Regions from separate parts of the Bradyrhizobium sp. Pha-3 genome, predicted to be linked through region 1. Evidence: riboswitches for the same ligand, from Rfam matches in the RefSeq annotation. Region 1 holds a riboswitch; the other holds the start of a gene.
The links. A riboswitch is a leader RNA that binds a small molecule or an ion and turns the genes downstream of it on or off. The one in region 1 is predicted to bind S-adenosylmethionine.

Region 1 (6,835 bases):
CACGCCGAGCACCCCCATCGAGGCGGCGGCGAGTGCGAAGAAATTCTGCGCGCTTGCGTCATGCGTCGACAGCCACCAGCCGCCGGCGCCGATGAAGATCAGCCGCGCGGTCTGCGCCAGCACCGGACCCAGCACCTTCGCGGCACCCTGCGAGGAGAAATACATCGACATCGCAAGGCCGATGAACGCGTACATCGGCGCGGCGGTCGAGAGATATTGATGGCTGGTCGCCCGCACGTGTGGATCATTGGTGAACAGATTGACCCAGAGGTCGGGGAAGACGGCGATGAAGCTGCCGACCACGCCGACCGCAAGGAACGACACCGTGCCCGCGGTCCAGGCGATGCGCCGGGCCCGCGCGACGCGCTCGGCGCCGACCGCCATGCCGATCATCGGCACCGAGGCGATGCCGACCGCGAAGGCGACCGAGGTCAGCATGAATTCGAGCCGCGCGCCGATGCCGTAGCCGGCGAGCACCGCGGTGCCGAACTGCGCCAGCATGTGGGTGAAGATCGAGATCGTCAGAACCGATTGCAGCGGCGAGAAGCAGGAGATGGCACCGACCTTGAGGATGTCGATGAACATCGCCCATTGCACGCGCAGCCCCTTGAGCTTCGGCTTCACGCGCGCGCGGCCCGAGAACAGATACCAGCCCATCACGCTGATGCTGATCGAATAGGCGATCAGCGAACCCGCGGCGACACCGCGCATGCCGAATTGCGGCACCGGGCCGAGCCCGAGCCCGAGCGTGCCGCCCAGAATGATCTGCCACACCGCCGACGACAGGATCATGGTCGACGGCAGCTTCATGTTGCCGGTGCCGCGCAGGATGCCGGCCATGGTGTTCATCAGCCAGGGCAGGATCGCACCGCCGAAGAACACCTGCGAATAGGCGATCGCCTGCGCCAGCACATTACCGCGGCCGCCGAGCAATTCGAGCAGCCGCGGACCGAAGATCAGCATGCCCAGCATGAACGTCAAACCAAAGGTCAGGCCGATCAGCAGCGCATGCATCGCCAGCGTCGAGGCGCGCTCGATCTCGCCGGCGCCGAGCGCGCGCGCGATCGCGGATGCGACGCCGCCGCCCATCGCGCCGCCGGACATCGTCATGGTGAGGATCACGCAGGGAAACACCAGCGCCATCGCCGCTAGCGACTCAACGCCGAGCCGGCCGATATACGAAGTCTCCGCGATGACGACGCAGGTGCCGGCGGAGAGCGCGATCACATTCGGCCACGCCAGCCAGAGCAACGTGCGCAGGATCGGCCCGTCGAGCAGCGCATTGCGCGCCGGCTTGGTCACCGGCGGCGGCAGCGGCCGCTCTTGTTCGTCGACAGGTATTTCGGCGAGGCCGAGATCGGACATTTCTACTCCCACGCGCGATCTGGGGAGCCGCGCCATGGTGTTTCCCTACCATGGCGGCGGCGGAATCCACGTGCGCGGGGCGCAAGGGGGGCCTGCGTGATTGCAGGTGAACCTCTGATCTAAAGCATGATGAGATTAGGTTAAGCAGGATCGGCATCGGAGGTTCACCTCTCCCTTGGGAGAGGTCGATTTGCATAGCAAATCGGGTGAGGGGTTACGTCGATCGAGAGGGCAAGAGCCCTCACCAGGATTGCTTCGCAATCCGACCTCTCCCCGTCGGGGAGAGGTGAACCAAACCGCCGTGAGCCGGTTCAACCAAATCTCATCCCGCTCTAGCCGATCGACCAGACGAACGGCGCGCCGGCGGTGACATTCGGCTTCAGATGCACCGGAATATGCCGTCCGCAGCCGGCGGCCAGCCCTTCGAACAGGCCCGTCAGCACGCTGGCGCAGGCCGGGTGATAGTCGGCGACATCGGCCATCAGCTTCCAGCCCTGCTGGCGGATCTCGAACTGGCCCTCGGATTCGCTGATGTCAGCGATATCGTCCTGCGACTCGAAGAGAGTGCGCAGGAATGCGGCAAATTCCGTGGCAGGGCCACGGCTGCCGCCGAGCGCCTGCGCGACCTCGTCATAATACTGCATGCCGATCAGCTTGCCGGTGAGATGCAGCAGATAGCTCGCATCCTCCGGGCCGAACACCTGCACGATGACCGGCGCGGCCGTCTTCACATATTCCATCGCGTAGTTGCGATAGGCCTTTTCCAGCCGCGGCTTCGGCCAGCTGTCGACCAGCAGCGCCGGCGCGCTCTTGGGATCGAACGGCGGCGCCTCGAGATGGCGCGCGAACACCAGGCGCTGGTCGAGCTCGAGCGGATGATCGTATTCGCAGTAATAGCCCTCGAGCCCGTCCTGGCCGTCGACACTCTGCTTGGTGCAGACGAAGCCGAGCCGCAAATCCCCGAGCGCGACGCCGTTGTTGGCGTGCCAGCCGCGCAGCATCGCGCGCGAGACCTCGCCGGGCACGCCGCAGATCGCCGTGCCCTTCCAGATCCAGCGCGGCGGCGGATAGCGGATCCAGGCCTTGCGGTCGGTCTCGTACATGTATTCGACGTGCACGCCGCCGATCCAGTTGGAAAGATAATGATACTGCGCGGCCGCGACCGCCGGCGGCAGGCCGTCGAGGCCGAGCTTCTTCAGGCCGGGGAGAAAGCGTTCCTGCTGCTGGCGGCGAAACACGCGGAAGACGAATTCCGCTGCATCAGCCGTGCCGCGCCGCGTGACCACGGTGAGGATCAGCCCGGTGAAGAAGGCGTGATAGAGATCGGCGACGCTGCGCCACTTCCGCCACTGGGCCTGTTGTGCGCTTTCGCCTGCGGTCATGTTCGCTCCCTGGCTCTTGTTGGCGAGGTCGAGCTCGCATGCGCAATCGTAGCCCGGATGCAGCGAAGCGCAATCCGGGGCTGCTCAATCCGCGTATGCAGCGTCCCGGATTTCGCTACGCTTCATCCGGGCTACGGAATTAAGCGCGCGCGAAACGGAATTACACACTCGGTGTCATCGCCCGACTTGATCGGGCGATCCAGTATTCCAGAGCCGGTGTGCCCGATCGAGAAGCCGCGGCGTACTGGATTCCCCGCTTTCGCGGGGAATGACAGCGGAGGAATTCCGCTACACGCGAAAATGCTTGGAGAGCTTCAGGCCCTGCGCCTGATAGTTCGAGCCGATGCGCTGGCCGTACAGCGCGTCGGGACGCTCGAGCATGCGTTCATAGACGAGACGGCCGACGATCTGGCCATGCTCGAGAATGAACGGCACCTCGCGCGAGCGCACCTCCAGCACGGCGCGCGCGCCCTTGCCGCCGGCGCCGGCATAGCCGAAACCGGGATCGAAGAAGCCGGCATAGTGGACGCGGAATTCGCCGACCAGCGGATCGAAGGGCACCATCTCCGCGGCGTAGTCCGGGGGCACCTGCACCGCCTCTTTCGACGCCAGGATGTAGAACTCGCCGGGATCGAGGATGAGGCTGCCGTCGGGCCGGGCCTTGATCGGCTCCCAGAAATCGTCGACCGCATAGCCGCCGCGGCGATCGACATCGACCACGCCGGTGTGGCGCTTGGCGCGATAGCCGACGAAGCCGCCCGAGCTCTCGCCGGAGAGATCGACGGAAAGCGCAACGCCATCGGAGAGATCGGCATCGTCGATATCGACCAGCCGCTCGGCGGCATGCAGCGCATCGAGCTCGTCGGCGGTCAACGTCGCCTCGCCGATCCGGAAGCGGACCTGGCTGAGCCGCGACCCCTCGCGCAGCAGCACGGGAAACGTCTTCGGGCTGATCTCGGCGTAGAGCGGGCCGTGATAGCCGGCGCCGATCATGTCGAAGCGGCGGGTGCCGTCGGCGATCACGCGGGTGAAGACGTCGAGCCGTCCGGTCGAGCTCTTCGGGTTGGCCGCGGCGACGATCTCCGGCGGCAGCGCCAGGCTCTCCAGCAGCGGCACGATGTAGACGCAGTTGGTCTCCAGCACCGCGCCGTCGGACAGATCGATCTCGTGCAGCTTCAGCTGGTCGATCCGCTCGGCGACGGTGGCATCGGGTCCCGGCAGGAAGCTGGCGCGGACGCGGTAGGCGATGTCACCAAGGCGCAGGTCGAGGCTGGCCGGTTGGATCTGGCTCTCGACAAAGTCGTAGGCGGGCAGAATGAGGCCGGCCTCCGCCATCTCCGCGATCATGCGGTCGGGCAGGATTCCGTTGGATTCATCTTCCAGCGTGAACGACACGGCGCGGTCCCTCGGCGATCCCTCGAGATGGCCCAAAAATTATACTCCAGGCGGCCATCAAGCCCCAAAATATGGGCTTTTACGGGTTATCCGATGACCGTCTTGACGGAAAGGGCGCGAGGGAATATCAGCTGCACTTATCCCGTGGTGATTTGAGCCGGCCGGCTTGCAGCCACGTTAAATAAGTCGCTAAACAGGCCGGGGACAGTGTGATCCCGGCTTGTGGAGGTTGCTCCAGGCCGGTTTTTTTGTGGCCAGTTTCCAGGGGAAATGGCCACCTCGGAGGTCACATGTCTGAATCTGAAACCACGGCCCGCTTTCGTCCCGAAACCCGCCTCGTCCATGGCGGCACGCTGCGCTCGCAATTCGGGGAGACGTCGGAAGGGCTGTTTCTCACCCAGGGCTACGTCTACGACACCGCCGAGCAATGCGAGGCGCGTTTCAAGGGCCAGGACCCCGGCTTCATCTATTCGCGCTATTCCAACCCGACCATTGCGATGTTCGAGCGCCGCATGATCGAGCTCGAGGGCGCGGAAGCCGCGCGCTCGACCGCGACCGGCATGGCCGCGGTGACCACCGCGATCCTCGCGCCGCTGAAGGCCGGCGATCATGTGGTGGCCTCGAAGGCCCTGTTCGGCTCCTGCCTCTACGTGGTGCAGGACCTGCTGCCGCGCTACGGCATCGAGACCACGCTGGTCGACGGCCTCGATCTCGACCAGTGGCAGCGCGCATTGCGGCCGAACACCAAGACCTTCTTCCTGGAGAGCCCGACCAATCCGACGCTCGACGTGCTCGACATCGGCGCGATCGCAGAGATCGCGCATAGCGGCGGCGCCCGGCTGATCGTCGACAATGTGTTCGCGACGCCGATCTGGCAGAGCCCGCTGTCGCTCGGCGCCGACGTCGTGGTCTATTCCGCGACCAAGCATATCGACGGCCAGGGCCGCTGCCTCGGCGGCGTCATCCTGTCGTCGGAAGCCTTCATCGCCGAGCACATCCACAATTTCATGCGCCAGACCGGCCCGTCGCTGTCGCCGTTCAACGCCTGGGTGCTGCTGAAGGGACTGGAGACGCTCGGCATCCGCGTCCGCGCCCAGACCGAGAACGCGGCGAAGATCGCCGAGGCGCTGGCCAGGCATCCGAAGATCACGCGGCTGGTTTATCCGGGCCGCCCCGACCATCCGCAGGCCGAGACGGTGAAGAAGCAGATGGGCGCCGGCTCGACGCTGGTCGGCTTCGAGGTGAAGGACGGCAAGGCCGGCGCCTTCCGCTGCCTCAACGCGCTGAAGATCTCGCGCATCTCCAACAATCTCGGCGACGCCAAGAGCCTGGTCACGCATCCCGCGACCACGACGCATCAGCGGCTGGCGCCGGAGGCCCGCGCCGAGCTCGGCATCAGCGAAGGTTTTATTCGCTTCTCGGCCGGGCTCGAGCATCCCGACGACCTGATCGAGGATTTCGAGCGGGCGCTGGAGCGGGTCTGAGGCAAAGGTAGAAGCCCCAAGCGGGCTGCGCCCCCTGTCCCGCTTGCGGGCAGGGCTATCGCATATGCCCCTTGGCGACCGCGCAAGTGCTTGGCCTCGTGGTTCGAGACGCGCCGCAAGCGGCGCTCCTCACCATGAGGGTCTACTATTGTGCCGCAAAACAAGACCTCATCCTGAGGAGCCCGCCGAAGGCGGGCGTCTCGAAGGATGGCCACGAGGGCACCGCCACGAAATGCGATAGCCCTGCGCAAGCGGGAGAGGCGAAGGAACAGCCCCCTACGTCGCCGCCGTCGTCACGCCGCCGTCGACCACGATGGTCTGGCCGGTCATGAAGGTCGACGCATCGGAGGCGAGATAGGCCACCGCGCCGGCGATCTCGTCGGGCTCGCCGATGCGGCGGAGCGGCGTCGACGCAGTGCGGCGCTTCAGATTATCCGGGTCCTCCCACAGCGCGCGGGCGAAATCGGTCTTCACCAGGCCCGGCGCCACGCAATTGACGCGCACGCCCTTCGGGCCCCACTCGCCGGCGAGGCTGCGGCACAGCGCAAAGTCGGCCGCCTTGGAGATGCCGTAGGCGCCGATCACGGTTGAGCCGCGCAGGCCGCCGATCGAGGAGATGATCACGACCGAGCCTTTGCCGCGCTCGGCCATCTGCGGGATGGCCTGCGAACAGAGCCAGATGCTGCTCTTGACGTTGGCGCCCATGATCTTGTCGAAGGCTTCGTCCGTGATGTCGAGCAGCGGGCCGTAATAGGGGTTCACCGCAGCGTTGCACACCAGGATATCGATCTTGCCGTAGTGCTTGATCGTGCCCGAGACCAGCGCCTCGACCTCGTTGCGGCGTGAGATGTTGCAGGGGATGACGAGCGCATCGCCACCCGCCTTCTTGATGCCGTCGGCGACTTCTTCGCAGGCGTCCGCCTTGCGCGAGGAGATCACGACCTTGGCGCCGAGTTTTGCCAGAAGCTCGGCCGAGGAGCGGCCGATGCCGCGGCTCGAGCCGGTGATGACCGCGACCTGGCCGGTGAGATCGAACGGGGTGTTTTTCATTGTTGTTGTTTCCCTGAGTTCTACGAAGACTCGTCATGCGCGGGCTTGACCCGCGCATCCATCTTTCGAAGAGCGATGGGTTGCCGGGTCAAGCCCGGCAACGATATCTCACGCCAGCAGCCCGCCGCCCTCGCTGACGCGACGGAGGTGGTAGTCGGT
Region 2 (6,835 bases), 320 kb from region 1:
GTTTTGAAAATCGGGATGGCGCGAGGAAGATTTCATGCGGCGTTGCGGGAACGATTTCTGGGTCATTCCGCGATGATTCGATGACGAGAAAGGAACCGGAACTGCCGCATTGCAGCCTCGAAAATTAACTGCAAATCTGGAGGCGGCCAACGAGAGGAGAATTTCAATGCCCTACGCCACGACGAAAGATCATGTCCGCCTCCATTTCGAAGAGGCCGGCAGCGGCAGCCCGATCATCTTCCTGCACGAGTTCGCCGCTGATCACACCAATTGGGAGCCGCAGATGCGCTACTTCGCGCGCGGCCACCGCTGCATCGCCTATTCGGCGCGCGGCTACACGCCGTCCGACGTGCCGCCGAGCGCCGACGTCTACACCTACCAGCACTTCTATACCGACGCGCTCGCGGTGCTCGACCATCTCGACATCGCCAAAGCGCATTTCGTCGGGCTCTCGATGGGCTCCTATTCGTCGCTGCAGGTCGCCCTCAACGCGCCGGAGCGCGCGCTGTCGATGACGCTGGCCGCCGTCGGCTCCGGCTCCAGCCTCGAGCATCTCGATGCCTTCCGCGCGCAGTGCCGCGCCAATGCCGAGCAATATGAGAGCATCGGCTCGGTCGAGGTCGCCAAGGTGACGCGCGAGGCGCCGAGCCGGATCCCGTTCCTGGTCAAGGACCCGCGCGGCCACGCCGACTTCTACGCCGCGCTCGCCCGCCACGACGCCAGGGGCTCGGCCAACACGATGCGCAGCTTTCAGGGCGGCCGGCCCTCGATCTACACCATGACCGACGCGATCAAGCGCGCCGCGACGCCGGCGCTGATCCTGTGCGGCGACGAGGACGACAATTGCATCGCGCCCAGCATGTTCCTGAAGCAGCATCTGCCGGCCGCCGGGCTTTCCTTCTTCCCGAAGTCGGGTCACGTGCTCAACCTCGAGGAGCCGACGCTGTTCAACGCGATGGTGGAGCGCTTCATCGCGCTGGTCGAGGCCGGCCGCTGGCCGGTACGCGATCCGCGGTCGCTGGTGGCGGCGCCGGTTTGACGCCACCCACCGATTACTTGCCCCCACCGCGGCTGAGCAGGAACACGCCCTGCTCGCCGAACATGTTCCACACCCACCACGGCAGGTTGAGCGGCACCGGACGGCCGTAGAGATCGAGCGCCACCGCGCGCTCCATCTTGACGTTGATCTCCTCGCAGAGCTGCACGAAGTCCTTGATGGTGCAGAAATGGATGTTGGAGGTGTCGTACCAGCTCGCCGGCAGATTCTCGGTCCGCGGCATGTGGCCGCCGATCAGAAGCTGCAGCCGCATCTTCCAGAACCCGAAATTCGGGAACGAGACGATGGCGCGCTGGCCGATCCGCAGCAGATTTTCCAGCACCACCTTGGGCTGCCGCGTCGCCTGCAAGGTCTGCGACAGGATCACGTAGTCGAACGCATCGTCGGGATAGTTGACGAGGTCGGTGTCGGCATCGCCCTGCACCACGGCGAGCCCCTTGGCGACGCAGCCATTGACGCCCTCGCGCGACAGCTCGATGCCGCGGCCGTCGATGCCGCGGCTCTCCAACAGCTGCAGCAATTCGCCATCGCCGCAGCCGACGTCGAGCACGCGCGAGCCCGGCCGCACCATGTCGGCGACCAGCAGATGATCGGTGCGATAGCCGCCGGTCCGCTCCGGCGCGATGCCCGGCAAGGGCAATGTCTGCTGCATGCTCATGACTGGCCGCCGTCCTTCAGTCCGCGCGCCTTGCCTGCGGCCAGCAGGAAGGCGCGGGAGATCTCGAGGAATTCCGGCACGTCGAGCAGGAAGGCGTCGTGCCCCCTGTCGGTCTCGATCTCGGCGAACGACACCCGCGCGCTCGACGCGTTCAGCGCATGCACCAGCGCGCGCGATTCCGAGGTCGGAAACAGCCAGTCGCTGGTGAACGACACCACGCAGAACCGCGTCTGGATGCCGGTGAACGCCTTCGCCAGCACGCCGTTGTGGTCGGCGGCGATGTCGAAATAGTCCATCGCGCGGGTCAGATAGAGATAGGAGTTGGCATCGAAGCGCTCGACAAAGGACGAGCCCTGGTAGCGCAGATAGCTCTCGACCTGGAAATCCGCATCGAACGAGAAGGTCGGCAGCTCGCGGTCCTGCATCCGCCGTCCGAACTTGCGATGCAGCGCGGCGTCCGAGAGATAGGTGATGTGCGCGGCCATCCGCGCCACGGCCAATCCGCGGTGCGGATGGGTGTCCTCGTCGACATAGCGGCCGCCGCGCCAGTCCGGATCGGCCATCACGGCCTGGCGGCCGAGCTCGTGGAACGCGATGTTCTGCGCCGAGTGGCGCGTCGAGCAGGCGATCGCGAGCGTCGAGAACACGCGCTCCGGATAGGCCGCGGTCCATTGCAGCACCTGCATGCCGCCCATCGAGCCGCCGACCACGCAGAACAGCGTCGTGATGCCGAGACGATCGATCAGCATCGCCTGCGCGCGCACCATGTCGGGGATGGTGATGATCGGGAAATCGAGTCCCCACACCTTGGCGGTCGCTGGGTTCAGCGACGCAGGGCCGGTCGAGCCCATGCAGCCGCCGATCACATTGGAGCAGATGATGAAGTATTTATCGGGATCGATCGGCCGGCCGATGCCGACCATGGTCTCCCACCAGCCGGGCTTGCCGGTGACGGGATGGATGTTGTTGACGTGCTGATCGCCGGTCAGCGCGTGGCAGACCAGGATCGCGTTGGAGCGGTCGGCATTGAGCTCGCCATAGGTCTGATAGGCGATCTGGAACGGTGCGAGATCAACGCCGCAATCGAGCTTGAGCGGCTGGTCCATCCCGAATTTCGCCACCAGTGATGACGGATGGTCGGCCTCATGGGCGCGATCATCGCTCGGGGTTTGTGGGCTCGGTATCGGACGCACGTTGCTCATCTAGGCGACCCTGCCTCCGCGCGGGAGGGCTCGACGGACCTCAGGCCAATAAAAAACCCGGCCTGAACAAAGGTTCGGCCGGGAGCTGATAAGGTCCCCGGCCTGTTTAGCGAGTTGTTTAACGTGGCTGCAAGCCGGCCGGCTCAAATGACCACGGGACGCAGGGAACGTAGTCCCCACGCCCCCCGGCGTCAAGACAGCCCTGCCCACGGCCAATTGGTTAACCGAATGCGCAAGGCACGCCTGCGACGTTTCTCTTTGCTTTCGCTGCCCGTCTTTCCTAATCAGGGACCCTGTCCGACGCGGCAACGGGCCGCCCCGACGACAAGGTTTGAGAGCATGTCCAACCCACCCCCGTCGCCGCCTTCGCTGCAGGATCTGCGCAAGGAGATCGATGCGATCGACGAGCAGGTTCACCGCCTGCTGATGGCGCGCGGCGACATCATCGACCGCCTGATCCAGGTCAAGAAGACCCAGGAGGTCGGCTCCGCATTCCGCCCGGCGCGCGAGGCCAGCATGATGCGCGAACTGGTGCGGCGTCATCGCGGCATCCTGCCGCTCGACACCATCGAGAGCATCTGGCGCGTCATCATCTCGACCTTCACCTACGTGCAAGCGCCATTCGCGGTGCATGCCGATGTTTCCGTCGGCGAGTCGGCCATGCGCGACTCGGCGCGGTTTCACTTCGGCTTCGTGGTGCCCTACGTCTCGCATTTCAGCGCGCAGGCCGCGGTCGAGGCGGTGGCGAAGTCGAAGGGCGACCTCGCGCTGGTCTCCGCGATCGCGAGCCGTACGCCGTGGTGGAATGCGCTCGAGGCCAGTGGCGCGCCGAAGATCATCGCGCGGTTGCCGTTCCTCGAACGCGCCGACCATCCGGCCGCGCTGCCGGTGTTCGTGATCTCGCGGGTCGCCGACGACGCCATGGTCACCGAGGTGCAGACCTGGAGCGTGCGGGTCTCCGGCTGGAACGCCGATGTCGCCCGCGCGCTGGCGCCGCTCGCCGAGATCGTCGCGGTCCCCGACACCGCCTTCGACGGCGCGGCGCTCCTGGTCTCGGTCACCGGCCACGATTTCGAGGCCATCAAGCTCGCCCTGATCAAGGCCGGCGCCTCGGTGCGCTCGTCGGCCCTCGTCGGCAGCCACGCAACGCGCTATACGGTGCCCTCTAACGGATCGGCCAGGACCTGAAGTAAGAGCCAGCCGCCCGTCCAGGTTTTTGTTTTGACGCGTTTTCTTCACGCGAACCGGTATCCACTTCGCTCGAAAACGCTCTGTTCGGAGTTGATGATGTCCCGCCCCGTGCCGAACCCCGGCATCCTCGATATTGCGCCCTACACGCCCGGCAAGAGCCCGGTGCCGGAACCGGGCCGCAAGGTGTTCAAGCTGTCCGCCAACGAGACGCCATTCGGTCCGTCTCCGAAGGCGATCGCGGCTTACAAGGCCGCGGCTGACCATCTCGAGGACTATCCGGAGGGCACCTCGCGCGTGCTGCGCGAGGCGATCGGCCGCGCCTACGGGCTAGATCCCGACCGCATCATCTGCGGCGCCGGCTCCGACGAGATCCTCAATCTGCTGGCGCACACCTATCTCGCGCCCGGCGACGAGGCGATCTCGACCACCCACGGTTTCCTGGTCTACCCGATCGCCACCATGGCGAACGGCGCCAGGAACGTGATCGCGGCCGAGAGCAATTTCACCGCCGACGTCGACGCCATTCTCAAGGTGGTGACGCCGCGCACGAAACTGGTCTGGCTCGCCAACCCGAACAATCCGACCGGCACCTACATCCCGTTCGACGAGGTCAAGCGGCTGCGCGCCGCGCTGCCGTCGCATGTGCTGCTGGTGCTCGATGCCGCCTATGCCGACTACGTCTCGCGCAACGACTACGAGCTCGGCATCGAGTTGGTCGCGACCACGGACAACACGGTGGTGACGCACACCTTCTCGAAGATCCACGGCCTTGCCGCGCTGCGGATCGGCTGGATGTTCGGGCCGGCGCATATCGTCGATGCCTGCAACCGCATCCGCGGTCCGTTCAACGTCACGACGCCGGCGATGCTGGCGGCGGTGGCGGCGATCGAGGACACGGCGCATGTGCAGATGTCGCGGACCCACACCGAACAATGGCGCAACTGGCTGACCGAGGAGATCGGCAAGCTCGGGCTGAAGGTGACGCCGAGCGTCGCCAATTTCGTGCTGATCCATTTCCCGACCGACAAGGGCAAGACCGCGGCGGAAGCCGACGCCTATCTCACACGGCGCGGCCTCGTGCTGCGCGCACTCAACAATTACAAGCTGCCGCATGCGCTGCGCATGACCATTGGCACCGAGGAGGCCAACCGCCTCGTGGTCGAGGGGCTGCGCGACTTCCTGGCCGGAAAGTGACATCGTGACCACCGCCCCGCTCTTCAAACGCATCGCGCTGATCGGCTTCGGCCTGATCGGCGGCTCGATCGCGCGCGGCGCGCGCGCGCAAGGGCTGGTCGGCGAGATCGTGACCACCGCGCGCTCGGAGCAGACGCGTGCGCGCGTCGCCGAGCTCGGCATCGTCGATCGCGTCGTCGAGACCAATATCGAGGCGGTGAAGGATGCCGACCTCGTCATCCTCTGCATCCCGGTCGGCGCCTGCGGCCCGGTCGCCGCCGAGATCGCCGGACATCTCAAGCCCGGCGCCATCATCTCCGACGTCGGCTCGGTGAAGGGCGCCGTCGTCAAGGACATGGCGCCGCATCTGCCTGACGGCGTCCACTTCGTCCCGGCGCATCCCGTGGCCGGCACCGAGCATTCGGGGCCGGATTCCGGCTTCGCCGAGCTGTTCATCAACCGCTGGTGCATCCTCACCCCGCCCGAAGGCACCGATCCCGCGGCGACCGACCGGCTGCGCGCGTTCTGGGCCGCGCTCGGCGCCAAGGTCGAGGTCATGACGCCGGATCATCATGACCTCGTGCTCGCGATCACCAGCCATCTGCCGCATCTGATCGCCTACACCATCGTCGGCACCGCCGACGAGCTGGCGCAGGTGACGGAATCCGAGGTCATCAAATTCTCCGCCGGCGGCTTCCGCGACTTCACCCGCATCGCGGCCTCGGACCCGACGATGTGGCGCGACGTATTCCTCGCCAACAAGGACGCTGTGCTCGAGATGCTCGGCACCTTCAACGAGGATCTGTCGAAGCTGACCCGCGCGATCCGGCGCGGCGACGGCGAAGCGCTGTTCGACCACTTCACGCGCACCCGCGCCATCCGCCGCGGCATCGTCGAGACCGGCCAGGACTCCGCCGCGCCCGACTTCGGCCGCCCGCATGCGAATTTGAAGACGTAGGCGGGGCTCGGTCCGCCTACCGGCGGACGGAGCGAGCTGGTACGTCGCTGATGACAGGGAGCGATGAGATGATACTCAGTCCGGATCATGTGACGATCGCAGTGGCAGATGCCGGCCCGGCGATCGCGTTCTTCGCACTGCTTGGCTTCAAGAAGACCCACGTCGCGACCATCGACGGCGGCGTTCCCGCCCGGTACATGGGCATGCCGGCCATGAAAGCGCAGCACATCACGCTCGCGCTCGAAGGAGCGGATTTTGAGATCCAGCTGCTTCAGTTCGACCCGCCCCCAGGGACCGATCCGGGGGTGCATCCGACCAATCTGCGAAAGCTGGGCTTCAATCACCTCGCCTTCCGCGTCGACGACATCGAGGCGGCCACCGCGCATCTGTTGGCCAACGGTGTCACCATGCTGAGCGACGAGATGGACTACATCAGCCGGAAGCTCCGGCTGTTCGAGGGTCCCGAGGGCATCACCTTCGAGTTGGTGGAGCGGGACGCCTCAGACCCTGCTGGCTAGGGCCTTTTGCATTGCCCCAGGGACAACTCCCAAGGCTGCCCCGGCTTGTGGTCGAAAGCGCACATCCCGGCGGCGCGG

Region 2: it holds a riboswitch for S-adenosylmethionine, as region 1 does, so the genes downstream of both, ACE10X_RS39710 (homoserine O-acetyltransferase) here and ACE10X_RS41265 (O-succinylhomoserine sulfhydrylase) in region 1, are expected to answer to the same signal.

What each region holds. Positions count from the first base shown of each region.
Region 1 covers NZ_CP170151.1:8,623,197-8,630,031, forward strand. Annotated here, with positions in the region: gene ACE10X_RS41250 (MATE family efflux transporter) at 1-1,365, opposite strand, end outside; gene ACE10X_RS41255 (hypothetical protein) at 1,698-2,747, opposite strand; gene ACE10X_RS41260 (2'-deoxycytidine 5'-triphosphate deaminase) at 3,036-4,094, opposite strand; SAM riboswitch at 4,277-4,356, shown strand; gene ACE10X_RS41265 (O-succinylhomoserine sulfhydrylase) at 4,433-5,626, shown strand; gene ACE10X_RS41270 (SDR family NAD(P)-dependent oxidoreductase) at 5,903-6,676, opposite strand; gene pimD (pimeloyl-CoA dehydrogenase small subunit) at 6,785-6,835, opposite strand, start outside.
Region 2 covers NZ_CP170151.1:8,302,701-8,309,535, forward strand. Annotated here, with positions in the region: gene ACE10X_RS39700 (alpha/beta fold hydrolase) at 167-1,039, shown strand; gene metW (methionine biosynthesis protein MetW) at 1,053-1,715, opposite strand; gene ACE10X_RS39710 (homoserine O-acetyltransferase) at 1,712-2,917, opposite strand; SAM riboswitch at 3,003-3,082, opposite strand; gene ACE10X_RS39715 (chorismate mutase) at 3,257-4,105, shown strand; gene hisC (histidinol-phosphate transaminase) at 4,205-5,302, shown strand; gene ACE10X_RS39725 (prephenate/arogenate dehydrogenase family protein) at 5,307-6,239, shown strand; gene ACE10X_RS39730 (VOC family protein) at 6,341-6,757, shown strand.